2 regions of the Neobacillus sp. PVCKKU3 genome follow, and region 2 is predicted to be linked to the other one. Evidence: predicted binding sites of a transcription regulator. Region 2 holds the regulator's gene; the other holds the start of a gene.
What was found. Region 2 encodes LexA, which represses DNA repair genes until DNA is damaged. Its sites were predicted from a motif close to CGAACATATGTTCG; they were not measured.
Positions count from the first base shown of each region.

Region 1 (7,771 bases), on a different contig from region 2:
GAATGCCAGCGCGTCAAACTGGCAAGCGAGCTGCATAAGAAAGGCAGCATCTACGTGATGGACGAGCCGACGACCGGGCTACATATGTCAGATATCGGTCACCTTTTGGGAATCATGAACCGCCTCGTGAATGCCGGCAATACGGTGATCGTCATCGAGCACAACCTCGATGTGATCAGCCAAGCGGATTGGATCATCGATATGGGACCGGAAGGCGGCAGCAAGGGCGGCCAGGTGGTGTTTGAGGGCACACCTTCACAGATCATCCATAAGGAACAGTCGATCACGGGAAGGTTCTTGATGGAACAAATTAAAAGTTAACTAATAAGGATCCTCAACCATGGCTGCCAGAAATATTGGCAGCCTGTTTCTGGCAATTAACCGATGTATGTTTTGGCAGTAGGTTTATTGATTTTATGAATCACTACTTAATCCCAAACCTGTATAAGCACTAATATTTATTCATATTTTCAAAAAGATGCTTACTGCACTAACGGGGCAGTTTAGTTTAAGTATATTTCTTCACAAATTTAAATGAAAAAGCCGATTTTCCAACTACGGAACTCGGCGGGTTAAGAAGTCTTTCCACTTTCAAGAAAGGTGGGGTGTACTAAACCTTGCTCCTAAAATAAGGTTATTTCTATCCCCTTACATTATTGGATCTTGGATACGTTTATAAATTACATCAGGAACTTCTTGAAGTGAATCTACTGTTATAAAAAGACTACTATGCTCAACGTTAACTTCAACCAGGTTATATTTCCAATCACTTTCTGCTGGAATGTATATTGCATGGATTCCCGTTTCCAGTGCTGGGACAATATCCGTTCTTAATGAATTTCCAACCATCCATGTTACATTAGGGTCAGCCTTAATGGTTTTTAAAATATCGGATAGAGCTGTTGTATCCTTATGTTCCGAAATAAAAATGCGATGTTCAAAATATGTAGTCAATTCTAACTGAGTAATTTTTCTGTGTTGATTAGCCTCATCTCCTCCTGTATGCAAATATAATTCATGTCCCTCTTCTTTTAAACGTTGTAGAGTTTCATTCATATACGGAATTGGTTCAACAGGAATCTCGAATACCTTAAAACCCAACTCTCTTAAATATTGGATTTCATCTTTTTTCTCTTCCCTTCCAGTTAAGTCACAATAGTATTTATAAGTACCAACAAATGACTCAGGAAACCGATCTGACTTTAGTCCGTGCTCACTAATCGCTGCAACATCAAGTTGAAACTGCTTCTGTTTTATATCTTCCTCGGTAATCTGTTCAAACCACGCCATCATTTGGTCAGCGAACTCGTCTATTACTAGGTTAAAATATCTATTACAGTATGATAATGTATCATCAAGGTTAAATAAGATGTTTTGTTTTTGCATATTTAACTCCTTTTCAAGTATATAGCTTCGACTATTGTTCCACTTTGACTAAGTTAATATTACTAAGATAAGTAAGCAGAATGTTAGAGTTATTCAACTAATGGGGCAGTTTAGTTTAATAACAAAATGAGTAACCTTTGCGTAAATTAATACGTCTTTAACCATAAAGGTGATTGTTAATGAACAAATGTCTTCTTATATTTTTATTTCTTTTTGGTCTTACCATAATGGGGTGTTCAAAAGAAGGAATGTCAGGAGAAAAGCCTCCAGAAGTCTATGTAAAAATTGGTAATGAAAAGTATGAAACAAAACTTGGCACTTATTGTTGGAAAGGTACATGTGCTGATACGGCTGGACCTGTTGATCTTTTAAAGGGAAAAGAACATATTAAAGTAAATCCTGGGGAGAGAATATCTTTTATAATGGACTATGAACCAAAACCAAATGAATTCCATGTTACACAGATTAGTGGAAATAATGAAAATGAAGTCTTGGTTAAAGATAATAGTTTTTCCGTACCAACACAAAAAGGAGTTTATTATTATTCTTATGGTGTATGGTGGATGGATGAAAAGGAAAAGAACCTATCTCATGGAGATGCTTTTTATGCATTCGTATTAGAAGTAAAGTAGTCCTTATTTAACTAACGGGGGCATTCATTATATAAAGGGTTGCGGTGCCTTCTGCTTTTTTGCAATAATTACAGCTTGTATTTTAATTGTTTCTGCATTTTTTTATCTTTGCTGAAAATAATAAGTTCAGGGTGATAAAATGGAAACTGCTAAAATCGGGGACAATATTTTATTTAAGCGTGAAGGGAAAAGCTATGAAGGAATTGTTACGGTTGTAAGAGAAAATTCTGTTATTGTTAAGTACGGACACAATAAAGAAAAAGACGAACCAATTACAACCATAGTCAATCATAAAAATTATAAAATTACTAAGTCAACTTAGTGAAAAAATAAACTTAAAGTAACTGGTGCGTTTGTGGAAGATCCTAAGCCTAATTTCTAGTTAAAAACATGGAGGAATTAGGCTTTTTTATCACGTTGATATTAAAAGGAAGATGTCAAAAACACTTCACAAGGTAGCTACAAAGGAACTTGGTACTTATTGTGTAATATAATTAGAAGCTTATTGAACAAAATGCACTGCTTTATGCAGTACATTTTAGACTGTAATTTTAAGTTTTGCGATAGGAAACGGAACCCGTTACAAATCGGATGTCTTCTTTTTTGGATGGGCGTTTAAGAATCAATTACTGCCAAGCCAATAACATTTCCAAATTCAATACGCTCAAACTTTCCAGGCAGCACCTCAATACGAAGCTGGTGCGTGATGGAATCAACGTAATGAACATGCCCTGAAAAATCCTCTGTAAATCCTTCGTTCCATACCGTAATCCTTACTGCTAAGTTATTTTCCATTGCGTAACATATCCGTTGGTCGAACTCTTCTGACTGATTCTCGTCGATTAACGGTTTAGGTCGACGCTCTTGATCCTTAAACATCGAACGTTGCATTTCAAAGGCTAACGGTAAGAATGATGCTGGTTGCCATTTTAGTTTCCCTCGGTCACGTATTGCCAATTTGGTCATCCCCTTCGTTATTATCATACAAGAACAAACGTTCTATATGAATAAGAAGAAGTTATTTATTTTTAATAACGACAACTGCAATGACCGAAATTGCCAATTGGCAAGCCTAAACGTTTGTTTAGGTTGGACATGGGCAACCATTTGTTGAAATCCATCAAACTAAGCAAATGGGGATGGTTTTATGTTCAAAACAAACTGTCCCGTATCTAGGAAAGGTAAAAAGACCAAGCCGTTTATCTTGCTTGGTCTTCTTCCGACAGAGTATGTTAAAGACGCGGACTTACCTATTTTTTAGTTTTTCTGTCCCGCTTCAATTTGGCCAAATCCCCCATTCCCAAACGGTAGGATTCGTCTCTGAAAAACGGAGTCAGCCCCCTAATCAGGTAAAGATTTAAAGTAACGGGGGACTGACCCTAAAGACGCAAAAATCTGAGCATTTATGCTCTATCAAGTAAAGAAATTTAAAAATCCCGTAATAATGACGGCGTTAAAGAAGTCCGACATCATCCCGCCTAAGCAAGCTGATTCAGACGTCTGCGCACTATAGGTCCACCTAATATGCTGCCTACTATCAGTCCAAAGGTCGCGGCTGCTAGACCAACGGCAGACGCTCCCTGTACTCCATAGTCCGGACCTTCCATTATAGCCCCATTGAGCCGCCCCTTTTAAAGTATGAACCCATGCAGAAGATTATAAATTTAAGTGAAGAAAAGAAGTTTATAAGATCTCAATTCTTTACCTACAAATTTCATTTATTTTAAACCTGTTACTTCACAGTCATCCGTTCTGACACTGGTCGCTTCCCGTGGAAAGCAGATTCAAGTAGACTACGAATCGATTCCCTATCCACTGGACGCGGATTGTAATATGGATTTTTCGTTGCTAACTCGGCCGCTTTATCCAAATCGCCTTTTGTCAGACCGATGCTATTTAATGATACAGGTACACCAAATGATTCAATCAGGTCAAATAAGGCGCCTGCTACATCCTGTGGATCAGACCCTATTGCTCGTGATATACGTTGGATCGCTTCTGGTGCATGATTAGCATTATAAGCAATGACATGAGGCAGAACCACCGTATGGGTTTCCGCATGTGGCAGGTTAAAAGTTCCCCCAAGTGTATGACAAAGTTTATGATGAAGGGCCATTCCAACAGTACCTAGTACTGTACCACCTAACCATGTTCCATAAAGTGCATCGGATCTGGCCTCCATATCGAGCGGGTTTTCAATAATATTAGGCAGACTTTTTATTAAAGCACGGATACCATCTTCAGCCATAAGCGAAGTAATTGGATTGGCACTTTCAGAGTATAACGCTTCTACACAGTGGGCAATCGCATTGACTCCGCTTGTCACGGACAGTGTTGCAGGCAGGCTAGTGGTTAGAGCTGGATCATAAAGCACAGTCTTTGGTTTAACAATTAGATTTTTTCCGGTTTTCTTCACTCCGTTTTCCGTTATTCCCCAAATCGGAGTCATTTCTGATCCGGCATAAGTAGTAGGTATGGCTAAGATCGGAAGTTGAGTTTGAAGTACATTTGCCTTCGCTAATCCCATAGACGACCCTCCACCTATAGCAATCAGTCCGTCAATCTGATTTTCATTCACATAGTCAACTGAAGCAGTTACGCTTTCCATTGGAACATGTTGAACGGCTTTTGCGTACAACCCATGACAGAGTTCGCCTAGATTTCCGAGTAATTTTCTCCCAATTGAGACTTCATGCTCACCAGGAGTAGAGATAATGAGAACACTTTTTAGCCCTAAATTTTTTACTTCCTCGCGAATATTATCTATTACCCCTTCCCCAAACACAATCCGACTAGGTAATGACTCATATAAGAAACTTTTCATTGTATCCTCCCTTAAACAATCATTTATTATTCGTTAGAAAAATTAGAAGCGAACAACTTTTAGAGGTTATTCGCTTCTATTAGTATAAACACACACTTTCATTTGGTATGAAGCACATTCTATGTGATACTTCTATGATGGAATAGCGGTACATTTCCCTTCTATTTGATCTTTCACTCCTTGAATAAAGAAATCAAATACCTTCTGTCCCATATGACCAAGCAATTCAGGATGCCACTGGATGCCAAATGCCAGCCATTCTGTTTCAGATTGCGCCGCTTCAATCATTCCATCCGAACTCCAGCAGATCGCTTTGAATCCTTTCCCAACAGCTGCAACACATTGGTGATGAAGGGAATTCACAATTAGTTTATCTGTTTGATAGATTTCATCTAATATACTTGTTCTTTCTATTACAACCGAATGCTTTAAGTGGGTATGAGGTGGTTCTTTTCCCATTCGCGGATGATTCGGATACCTATCATAAATGTCCTGCATCAATTGTCCGCCAAAGGTGACCTGCAAGATCTGATGGCCTCTGCATATTCCCAATGTCGGGATATTCCTATTAGCCGCCTCCTTGATGAGTTCGATTTCAAATTGGTCGGCATCATTTCGAATTCCCACTGATTGTCCAGTGTTTTCCTCTCCATAAAAAACAGGATTCACATCTCCTCCTCCTGTCACAATTAAGGCATCTAGTAAATCTAAATATTGGATCAGGTCGGTGATTGGAGCGTGAGGCAAAAGGACTGGTAATCCCCCTGCCACAGTGACAGCACGATGATATTGTGAATGTAAGGTATATAGATCATTTTCTCCTGTGAAATTTGGCAAATCACGTCTCCAAGTCGTAATCCCAATTACAGGTTTCTTGAACGGTTTGTTCATGACACATTTCTCCCATCATTTCCTTTTAAGGAGGTAAGGCTCATTTATTACTGCTATGGCGCTTTAAAATTTCCGTACTCCATGGTCTCCAAACATCTAGGTTTGAGAGGGATTCCATGATTTCATCATAATCTTCACGGTCAATCGAGAGCCAGTCACTTGGAACTTCGTCATAGATGCTAAAATCCATTGTTTTAGCAGTACGAACGGTCTCAGCAAACTGTCGATATCTTTCAATTGCTTCCTTTAATTTAGTTATTTCTGCTGCTAATTCCCGCCGCTCTTTTTCCCATTGTTGCTGCTGATTCACCATTACCGCTCCTCTCACATTAATAGATTTCAAAATACTCTCGATGTTCCCATTCTGTGACGGTATACTGGTCCTCTTCGATCCCATGTTCCTTTAAGAACTGTTTATATCGGTTTAGTTCACTCATTTTTAAATTTACTAAGTAGTCAATAAACAATGGACCCATTTTCTCTTTGAAAAATGAATCATGTTTTAAAACATCAATGGCTTCTGCCAGACTCTTAGGAAGAGCCTCTTTCTCGTCATTGTATCCTTCCATACTAGGAGATCCTGGATCGATCTTATTTTGGATGCCATCTAACCCAGCATATATTTGTGAGGCCAAATATAAATATGGATTTGCTGCAGGTTCGCCGACCCGGTTCTCAAATCGAGCGTTTTTAGGGTCTTCCATCACACGAATCATTGTTCCGCGATTATCCAAGCCCCATCCGGCACGGTCTGGTGCAAGGGAATTTTCCCTAAAGCGCTTATATCCATTTACTGTAGGAGTAGTAAACGCAGTGGATGCACGTGCATGTTTTAAAATTCCGCCAATAAAGTGTCTGCCTATGTCTGAAATCGGTTCATTCGCTGATGTTGGTACAAAGGCGTTTTGACCTGTACGGAGATCCACTAATGATTGATGCATATGCCAACCATTTGCTGCCATTCCTTGGAAGACAGGGCGACACATAAACGTGGCAATATACCCGTTCCTGCGGCAAATTTGTTTGACTGCCGTACGGAAAAGCAGCATTGCGTCGGCAGCTTGGATTCCATCCATTGGTGCAAAAGTAAATTCAAGTTGGCTAGGACCGAATTCATCCTCAATGGTTCGAAGCGGCAAGCCTAACTTGGTAATATGACCGATTAATACTTGAAGAATATCATCAATTTCATCATTATGTGATTCTAGCTGATATTGATACCCTCTCGATACTGGACGTACCGTTGGAGGAATGGTTGGAGAACCAGGGGCACCTAAGTTATCCATCGTTAGATTTGTATCCTCGATTCTCGTAAGCACAAATTCCACTTCAAGTCCGACCTTCATGTCGTACCCTTGTTGCTTTAAATCTGCAAGTGCTTGTTTACAAATTTGTCTTGTATCATACATGAGCGGCTGACCGCTTTTTAAATACGCATCACATAGAATCCAACCTGTGTTTGGAGCCCATGGCAAGATTCGGAATGTCAACGGATCGGGTACCAGTGAATAATTCGGACAACCGGTCATTTCTTCTAATCCCACACCACCTCCCCATTCAAAAGGATTATAGACAGGCAAATTAGCCGTATCAAAAAAGAGCGGACCCATGTTAAAATCCATTCCATTTTTTAAGATACTTTCAAAATTGTTTGCTGTAATCGTTTTCGCACGCGAAATCCCATGCTGATCAGCCCAGGCGATCCGAATCACCTGCAAGTTATTTTCTGTCACCATTTCTTTGATACGAACAGCAGCTTCCTTTTGTTCTTCCGTCCAGTAAGGATGCTCTAACAATGCGATTTGTTCACTCATACACTCATCCCCTTTACCCTAATCTCCTATTTATAAAACCAGCGTTAAATTTTCATGTGCCTGATCGGAATCTAACAAATTTATTTGCTTTACTTGAATCTTCCAATCATCATTCTCTTTGATTAATAGATATCCATACCAACCAGAAAGAAGTTTCATCCTTCCAGCACGAAGCTCTGGCAGCATAAAGTTGCATCGTACTCTGTACATATTTTCTTCATTTT
Region 1 covers NZ_JBLVQN010000013.1:77,995-85,765, reverse strand. The annotation lists gene ACNQGS_RS11095 (ATP-binding cassette domain-containing protein) at 1-321, shown strand, start outside; gene ACNQGS_RS11090 (HAD family hydrolase) at 649-1,386, opposite strand; gene ACNQGS_RS11085 (hypothetical protein) at 1,566-2,018, shown strand; gene ACNQGS_RS11080 (DUF2187 family protein) at 2,158-2,340, shown strand; gene ACNQGS_RS11075 (YolD-like family protein) at 2,634-3,002, opposite strand; gene ACNQGS_RS11070 (sodium/glutamate symporter) at 3,497-3,625, opposite strand; gene ACNQGS_RS11065 (maleylacetate reductase) at 3,751-4,842, opposite strand; gene ACNQGS_RS11060 (gamma-glutamyl-gamma-aminobutyrate hydrolase family protein) at 4,975-5,733, opposite strand; gene ACNQGS_RS11055 (hypothetical protein) at 5,774-6,061, opposite strand; gene ACNQGS_RS11050 (glutamine synthetase family protein) at 6,063-7,547, opposite strand; gene ACNQGS_RS11045 (aromatic-ring-hydroxylating dioxygenase subunit beta) at 7,578-7,771, opposite strand, start outside.
Region 1: the regulator LexA is predicted to act here: its motif matches at 3,006-3,019, upstream of ACNQGS_RS11075 (YolD-like family protein).

Region 2 (7,771 bases):
CAGCGCTTGTGGCCGAATTGGAGGCTGACTTGGTCATTTTTAATGATGAGCTTTCTCCAAGTCAGAAACGGAATTTAGCTTCCGCAATTGAGGCGCGTATCATTGACCGCACCCAGCTGATTTTAGATATTTTTGCACAAAGAGCCCGTTCTAAAGAAGGTAAGCTTCAGGTAGAGCTTGCCCAGTTACAATATATTCTGCCGCGTTTGGCTGGACAGGGTACGGCATTGTCACGTCTTGGCGGGGGAATCGGAACAAGAGGCCCAGGGGAAACGAAACTGGAGTCAGACCGCCGTCACATCCGCCGCCGTATCGATGACATCAAAGGCCAGCTTTCGGTGGTCGTGCAGCATCGCGAGCGTTACCGCGAACGCAGGAAGAAAAATAAAGCTTTTCAGGTTGCGATTGTCGGTTATACGAATGCTGGGAAATCGACGCTTTTTAACCGGCTTTCAGAGGCGGATTCATATGAAGAAAACCAGTTGTTCGCCACGCTCGACCCAATGACTCGAAAGCTGATTTTGCCAAGCGGCTTCTTGTCTTTAATTACTGACACCGTTGGATTCATTCAGGACTTACCGACCGCACTGATTGCCGCCTTTCGCTCAACTCTCGAAGAGGTAAAGGAAGCTGACCTATTGCTTCATGTCGTCGATATGTCGAATCCGGACTATTTTCAGCATGAAAAAACGGTTAATAAACTTCTTGAAGACTTGGATGTCAAAGATATCCCGCAATTGACCGTTTATAATAAACGGGATATCAAGCATCCTGATTTTGTTCCGACCGCTGACACGCCGACAGTGTTCATCAGCGCTTATAATGAGGAAGACCGTCATGCGTTAAAGGTAAAAATCGAGCAGCTTGTCGTGGGCATGATGGAACCATATGAAGTAATGGTGCCTTCTACAGAAGGAAAGCTCTTGTCGCAATTAAAAAATGATACGATTCTCAGGGAACTTACGTTTGATGAAGAAACTCAAGACTACCGCTGCAAAGGGTATTCCCTAAAGGATCATCAAATAACAGGCCAATTACAGAAATTCAATGATTAAAGGGAGTTAACAGCATGTTTCAACACTTGAAAAATGGGGAAAAGCTTCAGCCGATTGTAAAGGAAGTCGAAAAACAAATTGCTGAAGTCCATAAGACTATAGAGGAACGCATTGAATCCAATCAGTACCGAGTTTTACAAAGCTTTCAAAAGCACCGGGTAAGTGATTCTCACTTTATTCCTTCTACTGGTTATGGTTACGACGATATCGGCCGCGATACGTTGGAATTAGTGTATGCAGATGTTTTCGGCGGCGAGGCCGGGCTAGTTCGCCCACAGATTATTTCGGGGACTCATGCCATTTCAATTGCGTTGTTTGGTGTGCTTCGCCCCGGCGATGAACTTTTGTATATTACAGGAAAACCTTATGATACCCTTGAGGAAATCGTCGGAATCCGCGGGAATGGAGTAGGTTCCCTAAAGGAATTTGGAATTTCCTATGACAGCGTTGCATTGACCGATGAAGGCGGGATTGATTGGGAAGGAATCGCTCGAAAAATCAAACCAAATACGAAAATGATTGGCATCCAGCGTTCCAAAGGCTACGCGGTCCGACCATCGTTTACGGTTGATGAGATTGGCGAAATGATTAGTTTCGTCAAGGAAATCAAGCAGGATGTCGTCGTATTTGTTGATAACTGCTATGGGGAATTTGTAGAAGAGGTGGAGCCTTGCCATGTCGGGGCTGATTTAATGGCCGGCTCCTTGATTAAGAATCCAGGCGGCGGCCTTGCTAAAACCGGCGGCTATATCGTTGGGAAAAAACAGTGGGTGGAAGCCTGTTCTTATCGGATGACATCTCCGGGAATCGGTGCCGAGGCTGGGGCTTCTCTTTATAGTTTGCAGGAAATGTATCAGGGCTTTTTCTTGGCGCCACATGTGGTCGGGCAGGCTTTGAAGGGTGCTGTTTTTAGCGCTGCCATGCTAGAGCGGCTAGGGATGAATTCTTCTCCACGTTGGGATGCGCGGCGGACGGATCTAATCCAATCTGTTCAGTTTGATGACCGGGATAAAATGGTCGCTTTCTGCCAGGCCATCCAATTCGCCTCACCGGTGAATTCTTATGTGACTCCGCATCCAAGCTACATGCCTGGCTATGAGGATGATGTCATTATGGCCGCAGGAACCTTCATTCAAGGTGCAAGTATTGAACTGACAGCAGACGGCCCAATCCGCCCTCCATATGTCGCTTATGTGCAAGGCGGCTTAACCTATGCCCACGTGAAAATGGCTGTATGTTTAGCTTTGGATCATTTGGTTGAAAAAGGGTTACTGGATTTGGAATAGGGAAAATTGTATAGGACTTATATGAGCCCGAACGCTCGAAAGAAAGGTTGATTGGGTAGTATATGGGTCTTATATGAGCCCGAACGCTTGAAAGGATGGCTGGTTGGGAAGCATATAGGACTTATATGAGCCCGAACTTTTGAAAGAATGGCTGGAACGGTAGTATATGGGGCTTATATGAGCCCCGAATTCTTGAAAAATCACCGGTTGGGTAGGGTAAAGCCTTATCTGTGGGCAGATTGGCGAATTAGGCGGCTTCATAAGACCCGAAGCAAAGAAGATATTACCAATTCAGTCGTTATGAACGCTTCATAACACCCGAATCAAAAAGAAAAATCCCAATTCAGTCGTTATGGAGGCCTCATAACGCCCGAAACAAAGAAGATAATACCTGTTCAGTCGTTATGAGCGGCTTCATAACGCCCGAAGCAAAGAGGGCAACCCCAATTCAGTCGTTATGACCGCTCCATAACTCCTCTACCAGAGAAATCCGATTGGGTTCGGTCGTTATCAATGAATCATCACTCCTCTTGCCAGGGTTTACAGTCAAAAATTACGATTATAAGAAACTATTAAAAAACCATGTTAGATTATCTTACATATCATTGACATATTTCCTAACACCAAATATAATACAAATATAAATTAGCAAAAGGGAGGAGAAAATTGGTGAGTGGAAAAGAAATTCGCCGATCAATGCCATTGTTTCCCATCGGTACAGTGATGCAGCTGACCGAACTTACCGCCAGGCAAATTCGCTACTATGAAGAACACCAATTGATATCTCCGGCACGTACGGAGGGAAACAGGCGACTTTACAGCCTAAATGACATTGACAGGCTGTTGGAAATAAAAGACTTAATTGACCAGGGAATCAATATGGCTGGCATTAAGCAGTTATTATTGGTCAAAGAACAGCAAGAGTCGCTGCTTGAACAGCAAGCGAAAAGTGCAAAGCGCGAGGTTACCGATGATGAGCTGAGGAAACTTCTTCGCAATGAACTGATGCATTCAAACAGACTGAATCGTTCGTCATTGAGACAAGGAGATCTTTCACGCTTTTTTCATTAATTTTTAATAAAATTGGAGGAATTGCAAATGCCGAAGTACACAAAAGAAGATATTCAACGCTTGGCTAAAGAAGAAAACGTTAAATTTATCCGCCTTCAGTTTACTGACATTCTTGGAACCATCAAAAACGTGGAAATTCCAATCAGCCAGTTAGAAAAGGCGCTTGATAACAAAATGATGTTTGACGGCTCCTCTATTGAAGGATTCGTACGTATTGAAGAATCTGATATGTACCTATATCCAGACTTAAACACTTGGGTAGTATTCCCTTGGACTGCTGAAAAAGGAAAAGTTGCCCGCCTAATCTGTGATATTTACAATTCTAACGGAACACCATTCTCCGGTGACCCGCGCAGCAACTTAAAGCGTGTATTAAAAGAAATGGAAGAGCTTGGCTTCACTGATTTCAACCTTGGACCTGAGCCGGAATTCTTCCTATTTAAATTAGACCAAAAAGGCGAGCCAACTTTGGAATTGAACGACCAAGGTGGATACTTTGACTTAGCTCCTACAGACCTTGGCGAAAACTGCCGCCGTGATATCGTACTTGAGCTTGAAGAAATGGGCTTTGAAATCGAAGCTTCCCACCACGAAGTGGCTCCAGGCCAGCACGAAATCGATTTTAAATATGCAGATGCTCTTACAGCATGTGACCAAATCCAAACTTTCAAGCTTGTTGTAAAAACCATTGCCCGCAAGCACGGTTTGCATGCAACCTTCATGCCAAAGCCATTATTCGGCGTAAACGGTTCAGGAATGCACTGTAACGTTTCCTTATTCAATAATGGTAAAAATGCATTCTTTGAGCCAACAGGCGACCTACAAATGAGCGATACTGCACGTCAATTTATCGCTGGTGTGCTAAAGCATGCACCATATTTCACAGCAGTTACCAACCCAACTGTTAACTCTTATAAGCGTTTGGTTCCAGGTTACGAGGCACCTTGTTATGTAGCATGGTCTGCACAAAACCGTTCACCGCTTGTTCGTATCCCTGCTTCTCGCGGCTTGAGCACACGGATTGAGGTTCGCAGCGTGGACCCTGCAGCAAACCCATACCTAGCATTGGCTGTTATTTTAAAAGCAGGTCTAGATGGTATCAAAAACAAATTAACTCCTCCAGCACCAGTTGACCGTAACATCTATGTTATGACGAAGGAAGAAAGAATCGAAGAAGGCATCATCGATCTTCCAGCAACATTGGCAGCAGCACTTGAGCTATTGAAATCAAACGAAGTTATCGTTTCTGGCTTAGGCGAGCATATCTTCGAACACTTCGTGGAAGCAAAAGAGATTGAATGGGATATGTTCCGTACTGTCGTTCACCCTTGGGAACGCGAACAATATATGAGCATGTATTAATATGATGAAAACCCCTGACGCTAGACGTTAGGGGTTTTTTGCTATTTTTTTGTTTGAGATGGGAAAGATAAAAAAAGAGAGCGTTTAATCTTAACTTTTTGGTCAGGGGTAGGAGACTATCCATTCAAAGTTAAAAAGGTAATCCCAATCCAATTAAATTAAAAAAAGCCCAATCAAAATACAGATTGGACTCTGGGAAATCTATTAACTAATGAATCTGCCGATAAACCCCAATAACTTTCCCCAAAATGGTAACATTGTTTAAAATGATTGGATCCATCGTAGAGTTTTCCGGCTGCAGGCGGATGTAGTCTTTCTCCTTGAAGAATCTCTTACAGGTAGCCTCGTCTTCTTCGGTCATCGCAACAACGATATCCCCGTTGTTAGCAGACGGCTGTTGCTTGACAATAACGTAATCCCCGTCAAGAATCCCTGCTTCAATCATACTTTCTCCCATGATTTCAAGCATAAAGACATTCTCGCTAGAAGGAGCAAGTCTTTCAGGAAGAGGAAAGTATTCCTCAACATTTTCAATGGCCGTAATCGGCAGTCCGGCAGTAACTTTACCGACAACTGGGACATTTACAACATGGTTTCGTGGGATATGAGCAGCTTCATCCGCTTCTAGGATTTCGATAGCCCTTGGTTTTGTTGGATCTCGTCTAATTAAACCCTTGCTTTCTAATCTGGCTAAATGCCCATGTACAGTAGAACTCGATGCCAGTCCGACTGCTTCGCCAATTTCCCGAACAGATGGCGGATATCCCTTTGTTTTCACTTCTCCTTTTATGAAATCAAGGATATCCTGCTGCCGCTTTGATACTTTTACCATGATAAATTACACCTCGCCTGGTTAATGTTGTCTTTATTATAACATGTTCGCATAATTTATACAAACATAAGTTCGAATAAAGCTTGACAACAAACAAACGTTCGGATTATAATCAAATCAAATAAAACGAACATACATTCTAATCAGGGGTGTTTTTAATGAAAAAAATATGGAACCAATACTCGTACGCTATTATTCTTCTATTATTAAGCTGCTCATTAGCATTTGTACTAGCATTTCAGCAAAGTCCGAAAAATCAGGATAAATATTTGAAAGTGACTGTAACAGACGGAGACACACTATGGGAAATTTCTCAAAAGTATGCAGGCGAGCATTCATTATCGAACAAGGAATTCGTCAACTGGGTGAAAAAACATAATCGCGATGTAGGGGATGAAATTTTTCCAGGTGAAGAAATTTTAATACCGGTTAGTAATGAGGCTCCCCCAGAAAGGGAATTAGCAAGTGCATTAGAGAAATAGGAAGGACCTAAAAAATGAACGCAATCATCTATTGCCGCGTAAGCACGAATAAGGAAACGCAGGAAACATCATTGAGACGCCAGGAAGACGAGCTTGTCCAGCTCGCCAACCGTTATCAATTCCATATCGATTCAATTATTAAAGAGCAGGCGAGCGGCTATGATTTCGACAGAGATGGTATCCTGCAGCTTTTAGAGCGCATTAAAGATAAGCAAGTCCAAGCTGTCCTGATCCAGGATGAAACAAGGCTCGGCCGAGGGAATGCCAAGATCGCCATCCTGCATTGCATTTTAAAAGAAGGAATTAAACTATACAGCATTTCGCATAATGGTGAATTGCAGCTTTCCGAATCGGATTCAATGGTGCTAAAAATCGTCAGCATGGTGGAAGAGTACCAGCGCAAGCTTCATAATGTAAAAATAAAACGCGGCATGAAGCGGGCAGTTGAACAAGGCTATAAGCCGGAAAAAAATTTAAAGAATCTAGGCGAACATTCGGGCCGGGATAAAATTGAAGTGCCTGTCCTAGAAATCGTCAGGTTGAGAAAAAATGGCCTGACCTTTTCAGAAATTGCCGCAACATTAAGGGGCTTTGGTTATAACATTTCGAAAGCCACTGTACATAGAAGATACCAGGAATTCATTGAAGAGCAGGAGGAATAAACCTTCATCCTTGCCAGGTGAATTCTTTTCTAGTACAATCTTGTCTTAATGTTAGCAGTTTTTTTGGAAAGGAATGTACTTGAATGCTATCCAAGGAAAAAATGGCCAGAATCAACGAATTGGCAAGGAAAAAGAAAGCGACGGGTTTAACAGAAAAAGAAGCAAAAGAGCAGTCATCACTTAGAAGTGAATATTTAGCTACTTTTCGGTCGCAAATGCTGGATACCCTGACAAATACAAAAATAATTGATCCACTTGGGAATGACGTTACACCTGAGAAAATAAAAATCAGGAAAAAAAATAATCTTCATTAATGAATCTGGGAATACAATTTATTTGTATTCCTTTTTACATATACTGCGCTTACATGTGTCAAAATAAATAATAAAGTGAATTTTGCTGCAAAATAAGTAGTAATTTGTTGAATAAAAATCCACAGCACTATAATATTAAAGTTGTTTGTATTTTCCGAAGAAGGAAGGTTGTAAAAAGATGTTTAACACAATTGATGATTTATCTGTCACCACGATTCGTACGCTTTCAATTGATGCTATCGAGAAAGCAAACTCTGGACACCCTGGAATGCCGATGGGTGCCGCTCCAATGACTTATACATTATGGACAAGATTTATGAACCACAACCCAAAAAATCCACATTGGTTCAACCGTGACCGTTTCGTATTGTCCGCAGGTCATGGCTCTGCATTGCTATACAGCATGCTTCATTTATCCGGCTATAATTTATCCATGGATGATTTAAAGCAATTCCGTCAATGGGGAAGCAAAACTCCTGGACATCCTGAGTATGGTCATACTGAGGGAGTAGAAGCAACGACTGGTCCGCTTGGTCAAGGTATTGCAATGGCAGTGGGAATGGCTATGGCAGAACGTCATGTTGCTAGCGTTTATAACAAAGACAAATATGAACTTGTGAATCATTTTACATACAGTGTTTGTGGAGACGGCGACTTAATGGAAGGCGTATCTGCTGAGGCTGCATCACTTGCCGGCCACCTAAAGT
Region 2 covers NZ_JBLVQN010000045.1:24,171-31,941, forward strand. The annotation lists gene hflX (GTPase HflX) at 1-1,055, shown strand, start outside; gene ACNQGS_RS23900 (methionine gamma-lyase family protein) at 1,070-2,341, shown strand; gene ACNQGS_RS23905 (MerR family transcriptional regulator) at 3,038-3,412, shown strand; gene glnA (type I glutamate--ammonia ligase) at 3,440-4,774, shown strand; gene lexA (transcriptional repressor LexA) at 4,983-5,606, opposite strand; gene yneA (cell division suppressor protein YneA) at 5,765-6,088, shown strand; gene ACNQGS_RS23925 (YneB family resolvase-like protein) at 6,103-6,750, shown strand; gene ACNQGS_RS23930 (DUF896 domain-containing protein) at 6,834-7,064, shown strand; gene tkt (transketolase) at 7,243-7,771, shown strand, end outside.